One region of the Actinomadura decatromicini genome, then DNA from elsewhere that is predicted to be linked to it. Evidence: predicted binding sites of a transcription regulator. Region 1 holds the regulator's gene; each other region holds the start of a gene.

Region 1 (7,066 bases):
GCGGCGCTGAGCGGCGCGTCGGCCTCCTCGTGCAGGACGAGCGCCAGGGACGCGGCGGCGATCCGTCCGGCCACGTCGTCCGTCGAGGCGAGGCCGGCGACGTCCGGGAGGCGGCTGCGCCGGGCCTGCTTGCCCGCCTCGCGGGCCGCGTTGCGCCAGCGGGCGAGGGCCTTCTCGCGGCGCTCCGGGCGCCACTGCGTGACGCAGCGGGACGCCGCCCACGGGACGATCCCGTCCACGCCCGCCTCGGTCATCGCCTCGACCGCCAGCTCGCCCCGGTCGCCCTTCGGGAGGGCCTGCACGACCGTGATCCGCGGCGCGGGCTCCGGCTCGCGGCGGCGGGCCAGCACGTCCAGCGTGAGGGACGCGCGGTCGGCCGCGGCGACGACGCACTCGGCGAGCAGCCCGGCGCCGTCGGTGAGGTCGACGCGCTCGCCGGGGCGCAGCCGCCGCACGGTCGCGGCGTGCCGCCCCTCGGGGCCGTCCAGGACGACGCGGTCGCGCGCGAGCGCGTCCGTCCCGGCGAGGAACACCGGCGGGCTCACGCGCCCTCCCGTTCAGTCGTCCGGATCGCCGCGGCGGCCTTCGCGGTAGGCCGCCGCCGTGGCTCTTCAGTGCTGGTTGAAGACGTCCTTGATGCGGGAGAACACGCCGCTCCGCTGGCCCGGCGCGAACTTGCCGGGCGGGCGCTCCTCGTCGCGCAGCGCGGCGAGCCGGCGGAGCAGCTCCTCCTGCTCCTCGTCGAGCCGGTTCGGCGTCTCGACGTTCACGTGGATCATCAGGTCGCCGCGGCCGCTCTCGTTGAGGTGCCGGACGCCCCGGTTGTACAGCGTGATGACCTGCCCGGACTGCGTGCCGGGCTTGATGTCGACGCTCTCGGCCGCGTCCAGCGTCTCGATCGTGACGCTGGTGCCGAGCGCCGCCGCCGTCATCGGGATCTCGACCGTGCAGTGCAGGTCGTCGCCCTCCCGCTCGAAGATCGCGTGCGGCTTCTCGACGATCTCCAGGAACAGGTCGCCGGGCGGGCCGCCGCCGGGGCCGACCTCGCCCTCCCCGGCGAGCTGGATGTGGATGCCGTTCTCCACCCCGGCGGGGATCTTGACCTTGACGGTCCGGCGGGTGCGGACCCGGCCGTCGCCCGAGCACTCGGTGCACGGGTTGCGGATCACCGAGCCGAACCCGCCGCAGGCCGGGCACGGCCGGGCCGTCATGACCTGGCCGAGGAACGAGCGCTGCACCTGCTGCACCTCGCCGCGCCCGTGGCACGTCTCGCAGGTGTCCGGGTGGGTGCCGGGCGCGCAGCCCGACCCCTCGCAGGTCGTGCAGGCGACCGCGGTGTCGATGGACAGCTCGCGGGTCGTGCCGAACGCCGTCTCGGCGAGGTCGAGCTCCACCCGCAGCGTCGCGTTCCGGCCGCGGCGCGCGCGCGACCGGGGGCCGCGCGAGGTCGCGGTGCCGAAGAAGGCGTCCATGATGTCGCTGAACGGGAACCCGGCGCCGCCGAAGCCGCCCGCGCCCGCACCGGCGCCGGACGCGAACGGGTCCGCGCCGAGGTCGTACATCTCGCGCTTCTTCGGGTCGGAGAGCACCTCGTACGCCTGGGTGATCTCCTTGAACTTGTCCTGGGTCTCCGGATCCGGGTTGACGTCCGGGTGGAGTTCCCGCGCGAGCCGGCGATAGGCCTTCTTGACCTCGTCGGCGCTGGCGTCCCGCCGGACGCCCAGGGTCGCGTAGTAGTCGTTGGCCACTTACGACCCCGCCAGGATCTGTCCCACGTAGCGTGCCACTGCCCGTACCGCTCCCATCGTGCTGGGGTAATCCATGCGTGTCGGCCCGAGCACTCCTAGCCGGGCCAGGGTGAGGTCGCCCACCCCGTAGTCGGCGGCGACGACCGAGGTCGACCGGAGCCCCAGGTCGGGGTTCTCGGTGCCGATCCGCACCGTAACTTTAGAGGAGTCGCCGGTCTCGCCGAGCAGTCGCATGAGGACCACCTGCTCCTCCAGCGCCACGAGCACCTCCCGCAGCCCCTGCGAGAAGTCGACCGAGGCGAGGTTCGCCGCCCCGGCGAAGACGATCTTCTCCTCGTGCTTCTCGACGAGCGTCTCCAGCAGCACCGACAGCACCGCCGCCGCGAGCGGACGGTCGTCCGGGCCGACCTTGTCCGGCAGGTCGGCCACCGCGGTCGGGACGTCGCCGAGGCCCAGCCCGTCGAGGCACGTGTTGAGCAACGCCCGGAGGTGCCCGATGGATTCCTCGCTGACCGGGCCCGCGGACTCGATCACCCGCTGCTCGACCCGCCCGGTGTTGGTGATCAGGACGAGCAGCAGCCGTCCCTCGGCGACCGGGACGAGTTCCACGTGCCGCACCGACGAGCGCGTCAGCGACGGGTACTGCACGACGGCGACCTGCCGGGTGAGCTGCGCGAGCAGCCGGACCGTCCGGCCGACGACGTCGTCGAGGTCGTAGGCGCCGGACAGGAACGTCTCGATCGCGCGGCGCTCGGCGACCGACAGCGGCTTGATCGTGGACAGCCGGTCGACGAACAGCCGGTAGCCCTTGTCCGTGGGGACGCGTCCGGCGCTCGTGTGCGGCTGGGTGATGTAGCCCTGCTCCTCCAGCACCGCCATGTCGTTGCGGATGGTGGCCGGAGACACGCCGAGATTGTGCCGGTCTGTCAGGGCCTTGGAACCGACCGGCTCGTTCGTGGAGACGTAGTCCTCGACGATGGCGCGCAGGACCGAGAGCTTGCGGTCGTCCAGCACCCGGGTCACCTCCTTCGTCCCGCCGGGGCCCGTGCCGCCGGCGCCCCCGCGCCGCTGGCACTCATTCCTCCCGAGTGCCAATTGTACGGCCCGGAGAGCCACTCTGGAGTGCCCCGCGCGCACCGGCACGGCTGCGCGATCTTATCCGTTTCGGACGCCGCCGCCCATCCACCCAGGAACCACCCTTTTACGACGCGGGGCGTCGGGGCGGCGGGGGGCCGGGACGCCACGCCGAAGGACGACGGGCGACGCCGCGCGGGCGTCCCGCCGGGTTAATGTGCGGACCCGTGCGGAGTAAGGACTATGGAAACGACGTGCTCGGCGGCGACTGGCGGCGTCCCCGCAAGGGACAGATCCCGGAGGTGCCCGCCGAGCCGGGCCTCGTCGCCGAAGACCCCGACAGCGGCTTCTGCGGCGCCGTGGTCGCCTGCGACAAGCTCGGCGTCACCCTGGAGGACCGGTTCGGCAAGCGGCGGGTGTTCCCGCTCACCAAGTCCGGGTTCCTGATCGACGGCAAGCCGGTCACGCTCGTCCGGCCGACCGCGGCGCCCGGCGGCGGACGGCCCGCGCGCTCGGCGTCAGGGTCCATCGCCGTCCAGGGGCTGCGCGCCCAGGTCGCCAAGGAGAGCCGCATCTACGTGGAGGGCGTCCACGACGCGGAGCTGGTCGAGAAGATCTGGGGCCACGACCTGCGGGTCGAGGGCGTCGTCGTCGAGTACCTCGAAGGCGTGGACGACCTGCCCGCCATCGTCGAGGAGTTCGGCCCGGACGAGGACCGCCGCCTCGGCGTCCTCGTCGACCACCTCGTCGAAGGCTCCAAGGAGTCGCGGATCGCGGCGCGGGTGTCGTCGCCGCACGTCCTCGTCACCGGGCACCCGTTCATCGACATCTGGGAGGCCGTGAAGCCGTCGTCGGTCGGCATCCCGGAGTGGCCCCGCGTCCCGCGCGGCATCCCCTGGAAGGAGGGCGTCCTCGCCCGGCTCGGCTGGGACGACGACACCGGCGCCGCCTGGAAGCGCATCCTGAGCCGCGTGAACTCCTACACCGACCTGGAACCCGCCCTCCTAGGGCGAGTGGAAGAACTCATCGACTTCGTCACCGCCGTCAGGTGAGGTCGCGGACTACGGCGTCGGCTAGGAGGCGGCCCTTGCGGGTCAGGACGGCCCGGCCCCGTTCGTAGGGGGACGGTTCGATCAAGCCATCGTCGATCGCCTTCCGGACGGCCTTGTCGTCCAGCAGCGTGGACGGGCAGCCCTGCGCGAGGCGCAGTTCGAGCATGACGCGCTCTATGCGGCGGTCGTCGTCGTCCAGGATCTCCCTGGCGTGCGCGGGCGTCGTGCCCTCGGCCAGACGGGAGGCGTAGGCGGCGGGGTGCTTGACGTTCCACCAGCGGGTCCCGCCGACGTGGCTGTGCGCGCCCGGACCGACGCCCCACCAGTCGGCGCCCGTCCAGTAGAGCATGTTGTGGCGGCAGGCGGCGGCGGGCGTCGCGGCCCAGTTGGAGATCTCGTACCAGCGCAGGCCGTGCGCGGACAGGGTCTCGTCCGCGATCAGGTACCGGTCGGCCATGGCGTCGTCGTCGGGAGCGGTCAGTTCGCCGCGCCGGACCTGTGCCGCTAGGCGCGTGCCGTCCTCGACGATGAGCGCGTACGCCGACACGTGGTCGGGCTCCGCTTCGAGGGCGGCCCGCAAGGACCCCCTCCAGTCGTCGTCGGTCTCGCCTGGCGTGCCGTAGATCAGGTCGAGGTTGATGTGCTCGAAGCCTGCCTTGCGCGTCCATTCCACTACCTGCGGGACACGTCCCGGCGTGTGCGTCCGCTCCAGGACGGCGAGGACGTGCTCGCGCGCGCTCTGCATCCCGTAGGAGACGCGGGTGAACCCGACCTCGCGCAGCCTGGCGACGTAGGTCTCGTCCACCGACTCGGGGTTGGCCTCGGTGGTGACCTCCGCGCCCGGCGCGAGCCCGAACTCCGCGTCGATGGCGGCCAGGACACGTCCGAGATCGTCGGCGGGGAGCAGGGTCGGCGTGCCGCCGCCGACGAAGACCGTCTCGACGGGCAGGTCGACGTCGCCCAGCACGCGCCGGGCCATGCGGACCTCCGCGATGGCGGTGTCGGCGTAGGAGTCGCGGCTCGCGCCCGGACCGAGCTCCGACGCCGTGTAGGTGTTGAAATCGCAGTATCCGCAGCGGGTCACGCAGAAGGGGACGTGCACGTAGAACGCGAACGGACGCTTTCCCAGGCCGTCGAGGGCGCTGCCGGGGAGCGAGCCGTCCGCGGGTACGGGATCACCGTCGGGAAGGGTCGAGGGCACGCCTCCAGTCTGCCCTGCCCCGAGCCCTGCTCCGTCGCTCCGGTGCTCCGTCGCTCCGGTGCTCCGTCGCTCCGGTGCTCCGTCGCTCCGGTGCTCCGTCGCTCCGGCTCTCTGGTCAGGCTTCGCCGAGCTTGGCGCGGAGCCAGTCGGGGATGTGCTCGTCGGTGCGCGGGAAGCGGTCGAGGTCCATCGCGTAGGCGGACGAGGTGAGCGGCGGCGTGAAGTCGGGCTCGCCGTCGTAGTCGAACTCGGCGCTGAACCGTCCCGACCGCTCGACCTTCAGGCGGGCGGTGAACCAGGCGCCCTGGCCGCTGCGGTACATGGCGCGGCGCAGCTCGTCCATCATCCCGACGGCCTGGCCCGGCGGCAGGGCGGTGCGGCGTCCGCCGTCCGCGCCCTCCACCTCCAGGGACGCGCTGTCGATCCCGACCGTCGCGCGGAACTCGAAGTCGAGCCGCTCCCAGCCGGACGGCGCGGCCGACCGCAGCGCGCGGACGGCGTCGTTCACCGTCTCCCGCTCCTTCGCGGAACGCAGAACCTGGTCGGGGTCGGTCACGCTGCCCTACCTTTCAGGGGGACGACCCTCAGACCCCCGAGGGGACGCCTTAGCTCGATCGACACGTTGCTTGATCGGCACCGTACCTTCCGACCGTACCGGGGTCCACGAAGAGATCATCGCATTTCCGTCTCCGGACGGGCCCCGCTCGCATTCGGCGAGGTGGCACGAAACGGACACGTGACGGGTGTCAGCGGGAACCCGAGCGAACTCCGGAGGCGTCCAAGGAGTCATACACTTCAGCCCATAGCTCGCTCAGCGAACTAGGAGAGGACTCCGCCATGGCCTACGGGCCTCCCCCGTCGCCCGGCCAGGGACAGCAGCCCGGATGGCAGCAGCAGACGCCCTGGCAGCAGCCGGGCAACCTCTGGCAGCAACAACCCCAGCAGCCCCAGCAGCCGCAGCCCGGCGGCTCCTGGCAGCAGCCGCAACAGCCTCAGCAGCCGCAGTTCCAGCAGGGCGGGGGCACGGCCCAGATGCCGGGCCATTTCGGTCCGGTCTCCGATGACGAGAAGACCTGGTCGCTCATGGCGTACGTGGGTCAGTTCCTCGTCGGCGTGATCGCGCCCGCGGTCGTCCTCGTCGGGAAGGGCGGCGGGTCGCCGTTCGTCCGCCGGCACGCCGCGCAGGGCCTCAACATGGGCCTCGCCGCCGTCGCCGTCTGGTTCGTGTTCGGGCTGCTCTCGCTGGTCATGGAAGCGCTCATCTGGGTGCCGCTGCTGTTCACGGCCGTCGTGATGTTCTTCCTGGTCTACGCGGGACGCGCCGCCAACCGGGGCGAGTTCCGGCGGGTCCCGGCCGCGGTCGCCTGGCCGCTGCTCAAGAAGTAGCGCGGACCACCTACAGGGGCTACTTGCGGCCCTTGTCGGTGGACTCGCCGCCGCCCGTGGAGAGCGCCGCGACGAAGGCCTCCTGCGGGACGTCCACCCGCCCGATGGTCTTCATCCGCTTCTTGCCCTCCTTCTGCTTCTCCAGCAGCTTGCGCTTACGGGAGATGTCGCCGCCGTAGCACTTGGCGAGGACGTCCTTGCGGATGGCGCGGATGTTCTCCCGGGCGATGATGCGCGCGCCGATCGCAGCCTGGATCGGCACCTCGTACTGCTGCCGCGGGATCAGCTCCTTGAGCTTGGACGTCATCATCAGCCCGTACTCGCGCGACTTGTCCTTGTGGACGATCTGGCTGAACGCGTCCACCGACTCGCCCTGCAGCAGGATGTCGACCTTCACGAGGTCGGCCTCCTGCTCGCCGCTCGGCTCGTAGTCCAGCGAGGCGTACCCGCGGGTCTTCGACTTCAGCTGGTCGAAGAAGTCGAAGATGATCTCGGCGAGGGGCAGCGTGTAGCGGATCTCGACGCGGTCCTCGGAGAGGTAGTCCATGCCGAGCAGCACGCCGCGGCGGCCCTGGCACAGCTCCATGATCGCGCCGATGTGGTCG
Region 2 (7,066 bases), on a different contig from region 1:
GAGCAGCGCGTGGTTGGCGTGCGCGGCGCCGCCCGCGAGCGGCCGCACCATGCGGACCTCGGCGCCCCGGCCCAGACACTCCTCGACCCAGCGCAGCGTGCTGCGTCCGGGTGGAGCGCCGGTCGGCAGGCAGGGAGCCGGTGTATGCGTCACCTGATCCATGAAAACGGATTCCGAAGGGTATTGGGAGTGATTTTGCGAAGACGGAACGTAACAAATTGCACGTCATCGCGGTGCCGTGACGGAGTACTTTCGGCGGTCTCACCAGATTGCCGGACAAACGTCGCGGATCCCGGTGGGTATCGACGGCACGGATTCCGTGGTCCCGGTGACGCGCGTCCGGGCGGAGCCGCCTGAGCGGCCCCGCCCCGATCGTCGCGCCGGGCTCCGGCCGGTCAGTCCTTGGTGTCGCGGCGGGGCCGCAGGAGCGCCTCGGCGAGCGCGAGCATCGTCTCCTCCAGGTTGGACAGGCGCTTCAACACGTCCTCGTGCACCGCGTTGACCTGCTTCGACACGTCGTCGTGGACGCCGTCGACCTTGCGGCCGACCTCGTCCTCGACGTGCGAGACCCGCTTGGCGAACTCGGCCTGGGCGGCGTCGGCGCGGCGGCCCGCGTCGTCCTGCATGCCCTCCACGCGGCGCGCGAAGTCCTCCTGGACGCCGCCGACCTGGCGGGCCACGTCCTCCTGCATGGCGCCGACCTGCTTCGCGACGTCCTCGTGGATGACGCCGACCTGCCGGGTGACGTCGGCGTGGATGTCGCCGATCCGCTTGCCGACCGTGTCGTGGACGCCGCCGACCTGCCGCGTCACCTCCTGGTGCACCGACTCGACCTGCTTCGCGACGTCGGCGTGCACCGACTCGACGCTGCGGGACACGAGGTCGACCTGCGCGGTGAACTCCTCCAGCGCGCCGTCGATCCGCGTCGCGACCTGCTCGTGGATGCCCTCGATCCGCTTGCGGACGTCGTCGTGCACGTCCTCGAAGCGGCGGGAGAACTCGTCCATGCGGCGCGCGACGTCGCTGTAGGCGGACTCGGCGATCTCCGACATCGTGGCCTTGACCTCGTCGCGGTCCGGCCGGGTGCGCAGCTCCTCGATCAGCGGGTCGACGGCGTCGGCGAGGTGCTTCTCCAGGGCGTCGAACCGGTCGCCGTAGTCGGCCGCCGGGCGCCGCGCCAGCTCGCCGAGCAGCCGGTGCAGCTCCGCGATCTCCAGGGTGGCGGGGAGCCGGTTGATCCGCTCGGTGACGCCGTCGAGCCGGCCGTCGATGCCCTCGAACCTGCCGTCCAGGCCGTCGAGCTTGCCGGACACGCCTTCGAGGCGTCCGTCGACGCCGTCGAGCCGTCCGTCCAGGCCGTCGAGGCGGCCGCCGACGCCCTCGACGCGCCCGCCGATCGCGTCGAGGCCCTGCTCCATCCGCTCGGCCATCTCGCCGAGCGCCTGGTCGACCCGGGCCGTCACGCCGTTCACGGAGTGTTCGAGCCGCTCGGAGCGGTGGCCGAGCTCGGCGAGCGACTTGTCGAGCCGGTTGAAGCGGACCGACGCGGCCTCCATGCTGCCCTGGAGCTTGTCGAGCCGCTTCGTCATCTCGTCCATGCGCGCGGACGCCTGCTGGGTGGCGTCCGTGATCGCCTGCGCGGAGTCGAGGACGGCCTGGATCCGGGTGAGCCCCTCGTCGACGTTCTCGGCGACGACGCCGACGTCGGCCCACAGCGCGGGCAGCTCGGCGACGGGCTTGACCCGCTCGCCGAACGTCTCGATGTGCTCGGCGAGCCCCTCCGCCCACTCGGGGGGTTTGCCGACCATCTCGTCCACCTGCCCGCGGACGGTGTCGACCTGGCCCCGGACGGTGTCGAGCTGCCCGGTCAGCCCGGTCAGCTCCCGCTCCCGGACCTCGCGCAGCAGCCACTCCATGCCTTCGAGCCGCTGGCGGATCTCGTCCAGGACCTGGCCCTGTGAGCGCTGTTCATAGACGTGGTCCTGCGCCGCCCGGGCGAGCAACTCCCGCATCCGATCCGAGACCGGTTGACCCCCCGTCTGCAGGAAGTTGTGATTCGTTTCCACCCGACGCTCCTTCGTGTGCCGGCGCGACGAATTGACGCACGGCAATGAATCTGGAGAGGCCACTGTAGTGCGTGCGGAGGGCGCCGATAACGGCTAGCAGAGAACATTGTGAGTTCAGTGGAATGCGCCTGTTATCCGGCAGAGGCGGTTGGTGAGTCTTGGTGATGGATCAGCCTTATTCCCGCTTCGCGGCTATTGCGGTGATTGATGGGGTTATGTCCCTAGATGGGGGGTGGACGGGACGGCCCCTCGACGGCGATCTATCCGTACATCTCGTCCAACGTCGGTCGTTCGCGGGGCGCCGGGGGATGCGCGCGGCCGGGCGGGCGTCGGCGGGCGGAGCCGCCGCGCGGCGGGTCCCGGCCATTTTCGGCGGCGCATTCGGGGACGCCGGAGTCCCGCCGCTGAACCTGCCTTGGTGTTTCCCGCTCCGGCCGATCCCGGCGCGCCGATTCCCGGGCCCGGCGGACGCCTTGCCCGCCGCCCGCAATCACCGGCGAACACAATGCCGAAAAGGCCGAGGATTTGCCCGCGCATGGCGCGTCGCCCGGCCCCGCTTGGCGTGCTCCGGCCGCGGGGAGATCTTTGGACTTGATCGGCGCCCGGCCGCCGCTCCGGGCGGGTCAGCCCGGCGGCGCCTGCGCCGCCGGGCGCGCCAGGAGCGCGACCGGGTCGCGCCCGACCCGCGTGACCACCAGCGTCAGCTCGGCCGCGCCGTGGCCGGGACGCCGCCCGCCGAAGCCCAGGTCGCGGCGCAGGCGGTCGACGTCCACCGCCGACCCGCGCTTCTTCACCGTGAGCACGCCGACCTCGCGGCGGCGCAGCTCCGCGCGCAGCCGCTTGACCGAGAAGGGCAGCACGTCCTCGATCTCGTACGCGGATGCGAAAGGTGTGGGGCGCAGCGCGTCGGACGTGATGTACGCGATGTGCGGATCGGCTAGCCCGCCGTCCACCGACTCGGCGACTTCGCCTACGAGATGGGCGCGAATGACGGCTCCGTCTGGCTCGTACAGATAACGGCCCCAATCGCGTACGTCGGGGACGTCCTGTCCAGACGGAGTCAGCGTCCACACCTGTGGATCGACGTCGGACGTGAGCAGCGTGGCTCGGCGCCCCACGTCCCCGGCCAGTTCGCCCAGCCACAGGGCCGCCTCCTTGACGTCGCCCCCGACCGACACCCATTCCGCTTCGGCGCCGTCCGGGACGGCCTCGTGCGGTATCCCCGGAGCGACCTTCACGCAGGCCGCCCTCACCCGCCCGGCCTTTTCCAGGACGGCGTCCAAGGGCGGCTCATAGGAACGCGGGTCGAAGACCCTGCCCCGCGCAGTGCGACGTCCGGGGTCGGCGAACACGGCGTCGTATCCGTCCGGGTCTTCCTTGGTCGCATCCCCCACGCGGACGGACGCGAGACCGTCCAACCCCAGCGCGGACACGTTCGCCCTTGCGACCTCAGCCGTCAGCGGGTCGATTTCCACACCTTCGCCTGGGAGACCGTCCCGTGCCCGTGCGATGAGGTCCGCGCCTATGCCGCACCCCAACTCCAGGACGCGCGCCCCAGGAAGACGGTCGGCGAACCGCCGCGCACGGTGCGAGGCCACGCTCGCGCGGGTCGACTGCTCCAGTCCGGTCTGGGTGAAGTACATGCGGTCGGCGTCCGCGCCGAACTTGACCCGCGCGCGCTGACGCAGCCGCACCTGGGTCAGCGCGGCGGCCACGAGCGCGGGGTCGTGCCGCTCGCGCAGCCGGGACGCCGTCGCGAGGAGGCCGCCCTCGCTCACGTCCGCCCCGGCGGCCTCCGCGAGGACCGCCCGGCCGGACGGCCCGCGCAGGGCCGCGAACAACGCGATGTCCATGCGCCGAAGTTAGCGGCCGGTGAACGCGCAGGAACGGCTGACGTGTGGGTCCGTGTCCATGTTGACGGGTTACCGGGCACGGAATAGTCTCCATGACTGGCACTCTCCATACGAGAGTGCCAATACAGCGACGAAGGTCGGTCTGGCACCCGCGACGGCAGGCCGGTCCAGGGTCGCCTCTTCTGTCACATGTGCTGGCCGGCCCGATGTGGTCGGCCGAGGACCAATCGAAGGGGAGGTCAGATCGTGACGACCGCCACCAAGGTTGTTCTCAAGCCGCTTGAGGACCGTATCGTCGTCCAGCCGCTTGAGGCCGAGACCACCACCGCTTCCGGCCTGGTGATCCCGGACACCGCGAAGGAGAAGCCCCAGGAGGGCACCGTCATCGCGGTGGGCCCGGGCCGAGTCGACGACAAGGGCGAGCGCGTCCCGGTCGACGTCAAGGTCGGCGAGGTCGTGCTCTACAGCAAGTACGGCGGCACCGAGGTCAAGTACAACAACGAGGAGTACCTCGTCCTCTCGGCCCGCGACGTGCTCGCGGTCATCGAGAAGTAATCACCGAGAACGTGATGCACCCGCCCCGGTCGGCGCCGCCTTCGGCGGGGCTGCCGGGGCGGATCGCGTGAAAGAGGAGTATCCGCATGGCGAAGATCCTGGAGTTCGAGGAGGACGCTCGCCGGGCTCTTGAGCGCGGCGTCAACGCTCTCGCGGACGCCGTCAAGGTGACGATCGGCCCGCGCGGCCGCAACGTCGTCATCGACAAGAAGTTCGGCGCGCCGACGATCACCAACGACGGCGTCACGATCGCCCGCGAGGTGGAGCTGGAGGACCCGTACGAGAACCTCGGGGCCCAGCTCGCCAAGGAAGTGGCGACCAAGACCAACGACATCGCGGGCGACGGCACCACCACGGCGACCGTCCTCGCGCAGGCGCTGGTCCGGGAGGGCACCCGCAACGTGGCGGCGGGCGCGTCCCCGCTCGCGCTGAAGCGCGGCATCGACGCCGCCGCCCAGTACGTGTCCGACCAGCTCCTCAAGTCGGCCCGCGAGGTCGAGGAGAAGGGCGAGATCGCGCACGTCGCGACCATCTCCGCGCAGGACCCGAAGATCGGCGAGCTGATCGCCGAGGCGTTCGAGAAGGTCGGCAAGGACGGCGTCATCACCGTCGAGGAGGCCCACACCATGGGCCTCGAGCTGGAGTTCACCGAGGGCCTCCAGTTCGACAAGGGCTACCTGTCGCCGCACATGGTGACCGACGCCGAGCGCATGGAGGCCGTCCTGGAGGACGCCTACGTCCTCATCGTCGACGGCAAGATCTCCAACGTGCAGGAGTTCCTGCCGCTGGCCGAGAAGGTCGCCCAGACGAAGAAGCCGCTGCTCGTCGTGGCCGAGGACGTCGAGGGCGAGGCCCTCGCGCTGCTCGTCGCGAACAAGATCCGCGGCACCTTCCTGTCCGTCGCCGTCAAGGCGCCGGGCTTCGGCGACCGCCGCAAGGCGATGCTCGGCGACATGGCCACCCTCACCGGCGGCCAGGTCGTCAGCGAGGCGATCGGCCTCAAGCTCGACTCCATCGGGCTGGACGACCTCGGCCGCGCCCGCCGCATCACCGTCGACAAGGACGCCACCACCATCGTCGACGGCGAGGGCTCCGCCGACGACGTCAGCGCCCGGATCAACCAGATCAAGGTCGAGATCGAGAACTCCGACTCCGACTGGGACCGGGAGAAGCTGCAGGAGCGCCTCGCCAAGCTGGCCGGGGGCGTCTGCGTGCTGCGCGTCGGCGCCGCCACCGAGGTGGAGCTGAAGGAGAAGAAGCACCGCCTGGAGGACGCCATCTCGGCGACCCGCGCGGCCATCGAGGAGGGCATCGTCTCCGGCGGCGGCAGCGCGCTCGTGCACGTCGCCAAGGAGGGCTTCGAGACGCTCGGGCTGTCCGGCGACGAGGCCACCGGCGCGGAGGCCGTCCGCAAGGCGCTCGCCGAGCCGCTGCGCTGGATCGCCGAGAACGCCGGCCAGGAGGGCTACGTCGTCGTCTCCAAGGTGCAGGCGCTGAAGCCGGGCAACGGCTACAACGCCGCCACCGACGAGTACGGCGACCTGGTCGCCCAGGGCGTCATCGACCCGGTTAAGGTGACCCGCTCCGCGGTGACCAACGCCGCCTCGATCGCGGGCATGCTCCTCACCACCGAGGCGCTCGTGGTCGACAAGCCGGAGGAGGAAGAGGCCACCGCCGGCGGCGGTCACGGACACGGCCACGGGCACGGCCACTGATCCGCTTCTGATCGCCCCGCCGGGCGCGGGCGAGCGGCTCGCCCCGCCTGGTGATCATCGACAGGCCCCCGTCCCATGGACGGGGGCCTCGTCATTTCTGTGGGCGACCTGTGGATAACCGGGCACGGGGCGCAGCGGACAGACCGCGATGCGTAGTATCCCCAGGGTTCGTCCAGCACTGTGACCATTCTGTTGTACTCGGCGGTGGAGACACGCCCGGGACTGCTGGGCATCATGCTTGACGTGACCGAGGGAAGCTACGCCGGGACCATGACCGCGCGCACTGCCGAACCCTCGGGAGGGCTCGCCCCTCCAGCCCACGACACCGGCCGTGGGATTCGGGTGCTGCGCGCGGCGAAGGCCGCCGACGGCGATCTCAGGGAATTGACCAACCTCGCCGTCCAGGGCGACCCGGGGGCCATCGAGGCGCTCATCGGCGAAGTGCGGCCGATGATCGTCCGGTACTGCCGGGCCCGGCTCGGCCGGGTCTCCGGGCAGTACCACATCGCGGACGACGTGGCCCAGGAGGTCTGCATCGCCGTCCTGTCCGCCCTGCCCCGCTACCGGGACATGGGGCGGCCGTTCGCGTCCTTCGTCTTCGGCATCGCCGCCCACAAGATCGCGGACGCGCTGCGCAGCGCCGTCCGCGCGGCCGTGCCCACCGAGGACCTCCCGGACGGGCCGGACGACCGGCCCGGGCCGGAGGAGACGGTCGTCCGCTACATCGAGGCGCAGCGCGCCCGCGACCTGCTCACCCGCCTGCCCGAGCACCAGCGCGAACTCGTGCTGCTCCGGGTGGTGGCGGGCCTGTCCGCCGAGGAGACGGGGAACGTCCTCGGCATGTCCGCGGGGGCGGTACGGGTCGCGCAGCACCGGG
Region 3 (7,066 bases), on a different contig from region 1:
CGGCGATGCGTTTGGACACCGCCTGCTGGCTGATCGACAGTTCGGCGGCGGCCTGCTGGAACTGGCCCGCGTCCGCGGCGGCGACGAAGGTGCGCACGGCGTTGAGGTCCACGCCGACCGACTCTAGGACGGTGCCCTGACAGACAACCGCCCGTTGTACCTGGGCACTCGGATGGTTGTTTGATCCCGGTGTTCGCCGCTCGCTACGGTCTCGCCGGTCCACCCGTGGTTGTTCGGGTGGAAGCGAAAGGCGGCGAGCGGGACGGCGGGCGGGGGGCGCGCGGCATGGCGAGACGATCGCTGGGACGGCCGTTCGAATGGCTGTGGGTCTCGTTCGCCGTGAGCGCGACCGGCACGCGGCTCGCGCACGACGCGTTCCCGCTGATCGCGGTCCTGGTGCTGCATGTCGGGCCCGCGCAGGTGTCGGCGCTGGCGGCGGCCGGGCTCGCGGTGGGGGCGCTGGTCGCGGTGCCGCTCGGCCCGTGGGTGGAGTTCCGCCGCAAGCGCCCCGTGATGATCGCGATGGACCTGGTCAGGTTCGCGGCGATGCTGAGCGTGCCCGTCGCCTACGCCTTCGGATGGCTCGGGTTCGTCCAGCTCCTGGTCGTGTCGATCATCGTCGCGGCGGCGGGGATCGCGTTCCGGTCGGCGAGCGGGGCGGCGCTGAAGTCGCTCGTCGCGCCCGGCGACCTGCTCGTCGCGAACGGGCGGTTCGAGTCGACGACGTGGACGACGACCGTCCTCGGACCGCCGCTCGGCGGCGCCGCGATCGGACTGTTCGGCCCGGTCACGACCGTCGTGGCCGACGCGGTCAGCTACCTGCTGTCGGCGGGCGCGATCCGCGCGATCGGCGGGGACGAGCCGCGCCCCGTCCGGACGGAGCGGGCGCGGGCGGGCGGCCTGCTCGAAGGGTGGCGGCACATCCTCGCCCATCCGGTGCTGCGTCCGCTGTTCCTCAACACGGTCCTGGTCAACGGCCTGATCATGGCGACGGCGCCGGTGCTGGCGGTGCTGATGCTCGGCGATCTCGGGTTCGCGCCGTGGCAGTACGGGCTGGCGCTCGGCGTCCCGTGCCTCGGCGGGCTCGTCGGTGCCCGGCTGTCGCCGCGGCTCGTCGCGCGGTTCGGGGAGCACCGGGTCATGCTCGCCGCGGGGACGCTGCGCGTGTGCTGGCCGATCGGACTGTTCTTCGTCCGGCCGGGGGCCGCGGGGCTCGCGCTGGTGATCGCCGTCGAGTTCGCGCTGATCCTCTGCATCGGGGTGTTCAATCCCGTTTCGGTGACGTACCGGCTCACCCAGACCGCTGATGACCGGGTCGCCCGGACGCTCTCCGCCTGGACGATCACCGGCAACGCCGCCACCGCCGTCCTGACCGGGCTGTGGGGCGTGCTGGCCGGGGTGACGGGCCCGCGCGCCGCGCTCGGAATCGCCGGGGCGCTCATGCTCGCGACCCCGCTGCTCCTCCCCCGCCGCGACCGGACGCCGCCCGTCGCGGGAACGCAAAAGGGGCGGCCCGAAGGCCGCCCCTCTCAGGTCAAGCAGTGATCGTTCGCCGTTCGGCTCAGAAGTCCATGCCGCCGGCGTCGGGCATGCCGCCCGCCGGAGCCGGGTTCTTCTCGGGCTTCTCGGCGATGACCGCCTCGGTGGTCAGGAACAGCGCGGCGATCGACGAAGCGTTCTGCAGCGCGGACCGGGTCACCTTGGCCGGGTCGAGAATCCCCGCCTCGAACATGTTGGTGTAGTCGCCCGTGGCGGCGTTCAGGCCCTCACCCGGCGTGAGGTTGCGGACCTTCTCCACCACGACGCCGCCCTCAAGACCGGCGTTGACGGCGATCTGCTTCAGCGGCTCCTCAAGAGCGCGCTTCACGATGTTCGCGCCGGTGGCCTCGTCGCCCGACAGCTCCAGCTTGTCGAACGCCTTGGCGCCCGCCTGCAGCAGCGCCACGCCACCGCCGGGGACGATGCCCTCCTCGACCGCTGCCTTGGCGTTGCGGACGGCGTCCTCGATGCGGTGCTTGCGCTCCTTGAGCTCCACCTCGGTCGCGGCGCCGGCCTTGATCACCGCGACGCCGCCCGCGAGCTTGGCCAGGCGCTCCTGGAGCTTCTCGCGGTCGTAGTCGGAGTCGGTGTTGTCGATCTCGGTGCGGATCTGGTTGACCCGGCCCGCGATCTCGTTGGCGTCACCGGCGCCGTCCACGATCGTGGTCTCGTCCTTGGCGATGACGATCTTGCGCGCCCGGCCGAGCATGTCGACCGAGGTGTTCTCCAGCTTGAGGCCGACGTCCTCGCTGATGACCTGGCCGCCGGTCAGGACGGCGATGTCGTTCAGCATGGCCTTGCGGCGGTCGCCGAAGCCCGGGGCCTTCACGGCCACGGACTTGAAGATCCCGCGGATCTTGTTGACGACCAGCGTGGCCAGGGCCTCGCCCTCGACGTCCTCCGCGATGATCAGCAGCGGCTTGCCGGACTGCATGACGCCCTCGAGCACGGGCAGCAGGTCCTTGTTGGCCGACACCTTGCCCTGGACGATCAGGATGTACGGGTCCTCCAGGACCGCTTCCATCCGCTCCGGGTCTGTCACGAAGTAGTGCGAGATGTAGCCCTTGTCGAAGCGCATCCCCTCGGTGAGCTCAAGCTCCAGACCGAAGGTCTGGCTCTCCTCGACCGTGATGACGCCTTCCTTGCCGACCTTGTCCATCGCCTCGGCGATCATCTCGCCGATCTGCGGGTCGCCGGCGGAGATGGAGGCCGTGGAGGCGATCTGCTCCTTGGTCTCCACGTCCTTCGCGAGCTTGGACAGCTCCTCGCTGACCCGCTCGACCGCGGACTCGATGCCGCGCTTCAGCGACATCGGGTTCGCCCCGGCCGCCACGTTCCGCAGCCCCTCGCGCACCAGCGCCTGGGCCAGCACGGTCGCCGTCGTCGTGCCGTCACCGGCGACGTCGTCGGTCTTCTTGGCGACCTCCTTGACGAGCTCCGCGCCGATCTTCTCCCACGCGTCCTCGAGCTCGATCTCCTTGGCGATCGACACACCGTCGTTCGTGATCGTGGGGGCGCCCCACTTCTTCTCCAGCACGACGTTGCGGCCCTTGGGACCAAGGGTCACCTTGACGGCGTCGGCGAGCTGGTTCATGCCGCGCTCAAGACCGCGACGGGCCTCCTCGTCGAACGCGATCATCTTTGCAGCCATAGGCTCCAGTCCTCCCGGAACAAGGTGGCTTAGACGGATCGAGCCGACGCCCGCGACGGACGGCCCCCGCCGACGACTGCCATTCCGCCGCCGAACTGGAGCCTCATCGCCCCGACCCAGACTGTGAAGTTGTCACTCTCCACAGCAGAGTGCCAACCGTTTGTTTAGCACTCTACCCTGCCGAGTGCAAGCGCCGCGCATCCTCACCCAGGGAAGGTTCACCTACCGGCCTGGACCTGTTCCCACCTGCGTCGGGACGAGACAGGCGGGTGTCGCGCCTGCCTCGCCGTGTTCCACCGTGTGCGGTCGTCCGCCGACATTCACGGAACAGTCGCGGAACACGGACCCGAGGGCGGAGCGAGGGAGGGCCGGTTTGTTCCGCGCGTTCCGTGGCGGGTGCGGGAGGAGCCCCCAGCGCTGCATCAATGCGCCGGTTCATGATCTCCTAGTCGCCGTCGATGCAGTGAGCGTAGGCGCTCCGCAGCATCGCCACCGAGTGCCCAGCCCGGGCCGCCACGTTGACCGCCTAGCAGACGTCACCGGCCGCACCGAACAAGTCATCTTCCGCGAAACCCTCGACCTCTACGACATCGAGGACCCAGGCGACTACTTCCCCAAATTCGTCGAGGCCCAGGCCGCCGGCGACCGCGCCCGAGCCGACGAGATGCGCACACGAGGCCGAGCCCTGCCAGGAGCCCGCGAAGCCCTACAAGCCTTCGCCGAGCTGCCGACCATCACTCAAACCACCCTGACTGGCAACCCCAAGCCCTCGGCCATACTCCCGAGTCTCATTAACGAGACACTCCCCAACCTCAAACACAACACAACAGCCCGAAACGCCGCCACCCTACAACCAGCCCCCCAATATGGATTCAACCGGCGAACATCGCGTTCCAACTGGACGAGCAGAACCCCCTCACATTAAGGGCAGCCTTTCCGCAGTCGCCGGAGGCCAGTCGGAAACGGCTGGCTTGCCGTCCTCTCCGGGCCGGTCCCGGCCGCTCCGGGCGAGAGGAAAACTGCCCCAAGACGGGACGAGCGACCGGGCATGTCTGAGACGCTACGGGCGTCCCCCTGTCGAGAACGCCCTTGATCGTTTCAGCGACACGCCGGGGTCTCGTGCACAACCGGAGGTCTGCTGCAATCACACTCCATGTACGGTCGCCCATGCGGCATCCAGCCAGCGGCTTTACCATGGCGTCCTCATCGCCCCTACGAGGGTTCGCAACTCTCGGGCCTTGCGGGTACTCGGAAATGTCTCTCGCTGCGGCGTAGATGCTCTGCGGAATTTGGCTGCTTGGAATCAGGGGGCGGCGGCGCTTGGGCCGCTAGCGCGGCCCCGCGCCTGGCCGCGCGGGGCGTGTGGCGTGGGTGCCGGTCACCGGGCGGCTGGCCGGGCCGCGCGTCGCGCCGCACTGGCCAGCCCCGTCCCGGCCGGTCGTCATGGGGGACGCGTCGCCGCGTTAGATCACGTCTACACCGGGTAAGCGCAGTCGTACTTACGGCATGGGTTTGGCTCGTGACCTGGATCGATGGTCGGGAGGTTGTAGGGCGATGGTGGCAGCACCACGCAAAGCAAACGTCTCCGTGAAGAAACAAGAAGCAAGCGTCTCCCTGAAGGAGCAAGACGACTGGCCGGTGATAGTTGTTCACGGGGAGATGGACCTCCACAGCGCGCCGCTTCTCGATGACGGAGTCGCCCGCGTGCTCCCGTTGCGGACCCCGCCCCGCATAGCGATCGACCTTTCCGGGCTGACCTTCTGCGACTCTTCCTGTATCAACGCACTGCTTCGCGCCTGGAAGCGCATCACGGCTCTAGGCGGTCGCCTCGTGTTTCTGCGCCCTTCGCCACGAGTCTCCAACCTCCTCAACATGACCGGTCTGGATCAGCGATTCGAGATCCTTGAGGCGCTGCCCCGCGACCTGGCCATGTCCAACTGAATCACCCAGGCCGCGCGACTGCGAACATCGCTGAGGCTGGCGCGAGACTCCGCCGGTACAGGGACGTTGCAAGCTGAGTTGGAAAGGTGCGTGGCTCCCCCGATCCCGATCTGTCGAGGATGGCGGCGGCTCCGCCGCACGCCCAAGCCGTCACACCTGGGTGGCAGCCCGCTTCCTCGGCGTCCACCACCCGGCGCCGCGCACGACGGCTGACAACACGAGAGCAGGAGACGGTCAGCCGTCGGCCCTTCGCGCTCGGTCCGTGTGACTAGCCTGAAGCCGTGGATGGCATCCGGCCACGGCCGGTCGAGGCTCTGGAGGGCCAAGGTATTGGTCGAGTAGTGGCGCCTCCTTCTCCGGTAAGGCATCGAGAACAGTGTTCTTCAATGTGCGACGGGGGCCGCGAGGGGAGCCTTATGCGTGTCCTTGTTGCGGTTATTTGACGCTTGAGCAACGGGGGTTCTTCGAGATCTGCCCGGTGTGCTTTTGGGAGGACGACGGGCAGGACGAGCATGACGTCGACGTGGTTCGGGGCGGGCCGAACCGGCGTTTGAGTCTGGGGCAGGCGCGGCAGAACTTTGAGCGGTTCGGAGCGTGTGAGGAGAGGATGCTCTCGCACGTCCGCGAAGCGTTCCCCGGGGAGCATCCGCTCTTTTAGCGGGGTTACCAGTCTCGGTTTGCTACTAGTTCTTCTAGGTCTGCGTTGGGGAAGTCGTAGGCGGTTGCGATGAACCAGAAGTCTTCGGCCAGGAAGTCGCGGGCCACTGTTTCTATTTCGCTGTCCGCCTCGTAGAACTCCTCGGTCAGGACGTTGATCTCTTCTGTGGCGGCCTGGGTGAGGGTGTAGAGGGCTGGGAGGTCGGCGGGGTTTTCGGCCTCTATTCGTTCGCAGAGGCGTTGCAGGATCGACCTCGCCTTGGCTACCAGGTGGTCGGGGTAGTAGTCGTCCTCGAACATCTTCTGCAGGAAGGCGTGGTCGGCGATCTGCTGGTTTTTGAACGGCACCCTGGCTCCTCGGTGGACTGGCGCCGATACTGCACCATGCCTCCGACAAAGATGAACCCGATCCCGGCGCGCGGTGGGGGCGCGCCGGGATCGGGTTCGGCTCTCAGCCGCCCGCCACGGCGGGGATGATCGAGATCTGGACGCCCTCGGGCGTCGCGGTGTCGAGGCCGTCGGCGAAGCGGACGTCCTCGTCGCCGACGTAGACGTTCACGAAGCGGCGGATCTTGCCGGCGTCGTCCAGGATGCGGGCGGAGATGCCGGAGTAGCTGGCCTCCAGGTCGGCGACGACCGCGCGCAGGGTGGCGCCCTCGGCCTTCACCTCCGCCTCGCCGCCGGTGTAGGTCCGCAGGATCGTCGGTATACGGACGGACACGGTGCTCATGCTGCTCCTTTTCTCAGGCGAGGCCCGCGGCGCGGAACGCTTCCAGGGACGGGGCGATGTTGGCGGACGGCGCGGCGACCGGCGCGACGGCGTCCAGGGTCTTCAACCCGTCCCCCGAGTTGATGATCACGGTCTCGGCGGACGGGTCGAGCGCCCCGGTGCCGATCAGCTTGCGGAGCGTCGCCACGGTCACGCCGCCCGCCGTCTCGCCGAAGATCCCCTCGGTGCGGGCGAGCAGTTGGATGCCCTCGACGACCTCGTCGTCGGTGACGTCCTCGACGGCGCCGTTGGTGCGGCGGGCGACGTCCAGGACGTAGGGGCCGTCGGCCGGGTTGCCGATGGCGAGGGACTTCGCGATCGTGTCCGGCTTCACCGGGCGGATCACGTCGAGGCCGGCCTTGAACGCGGCGGCGACCGGGCCGCAGCCCGCGGCCTGCGCGCCGAACACGCGGTACGGCCGGTCCTCGACGAGGCCCAGCTTGATCAGCTCCTGGAACGCCTTGTCGATCTTGGTGAGCTGGGAGCCGGACGCGACCGGGACGACGATC

What was found. Region 1 encodes HrcA, which represses chaperone genes, less so after heat shock. Its sites were predicted from a motif close to TTGGCACTCTCNNNNNGAGAGTGCCAA; they were not measured.
Region 2: a site for HrcA is predicted at 4,016-4,042, ahead of groES (co-chaperone GroES). Genes of this name have one in related genera too.
Region 3: a site for HrcA is predicted at 3,320-3,346, ahead of groL (chaperonin GroEL). Genes of this name have one in related genera too.

Annotation. Positions count from the first base shown of each region.
Region 1 is NZ_VSRQ01000004.1:559,788-566,853, forward strand. Features, by position in the region: gene FXF68_RS21075 (16S rRNA (uracil(1498)-N(3))-methyltransferase) at 1-545, opposite strand, end outside; gene dnaJ (molecular chaperone DnaJ) at 612-1,748, opposite strand; gene hrcA (heat-inducible transcriptional repressor HrcA) at 1,749-2,762, opposite strand; gene FXF68_RS21090 (DUF3097 domain-containing protein) at 3,050-3,874, shown strand; gene hemW (radical SAM family heme chaperone HemW) at 3,867-5,075, opposite strand; gene FXF68_RS21100 (antitoxin YezG family protein) at 5,191-5,631, opposite strand; gene FXF68_RS21105 (DUF4870 domain-containing protein) at 5,913-6,461, shown strand; gene lepA (translation elongation factor 4) at 6,481-7,066, opposite strand, start outside.
Region 2 is NZ_VSRQ01000005.1:730,957-738,022, forward strand. Features, by position in the region: gene FXF68_RS26370 (aminoglycoside phosphotransferase family protein) at 1-162, opposite strand, end outside; gene FXF68_RS26375 (apolipoprotein A1/A4/E domain-containing protein) at 396-2,066, opposite strand; gene FXF68_RS26380 (class I SAM-dependent methyltransferase) at 2,690-3,919, opposite strand; gene groES (co-chaperone GroES) at 4,166-4,474, shown strand; gene groL (chaperonin GroEL) at 4,561-6,189, shown strand; gene FXF68_RS26395 (sigma-70 family RNA polymerase sigma factor) at 6,526-7,066, shown strand, end outside.
Region 3 is NZ_VSRQ01000010.1:301,593-308,658, reverse strand. Features, by position in the region: gene FXF68_RS37620 (LysR family transcriptional regulator) at 1-112, opposite strand, end outside; gene FXF68_RS37615 (MFS transporter) at 286-1,545, shown strand; gene groL (chaperonin GroEL) at 1,562-3,190, opposite strand; gene FXF68_RS37605 (STAS domain-containing protein) at 4,745-5,131, shown strand; gene FXF68_RS44880 (CPCC family cysteine-rich protein) at 5,508-5,789, shown strand; gene FXF68_RS37595 (DUF5713 family protein) at 5,795-6,136, opposite strand; gene FXF68_RS37590 (MoaD/ThiS family protein) at 6,240-6,518, opposite strand; gene thrC (threonine synthase) at 6,532-7,066, opposite strand, start outside.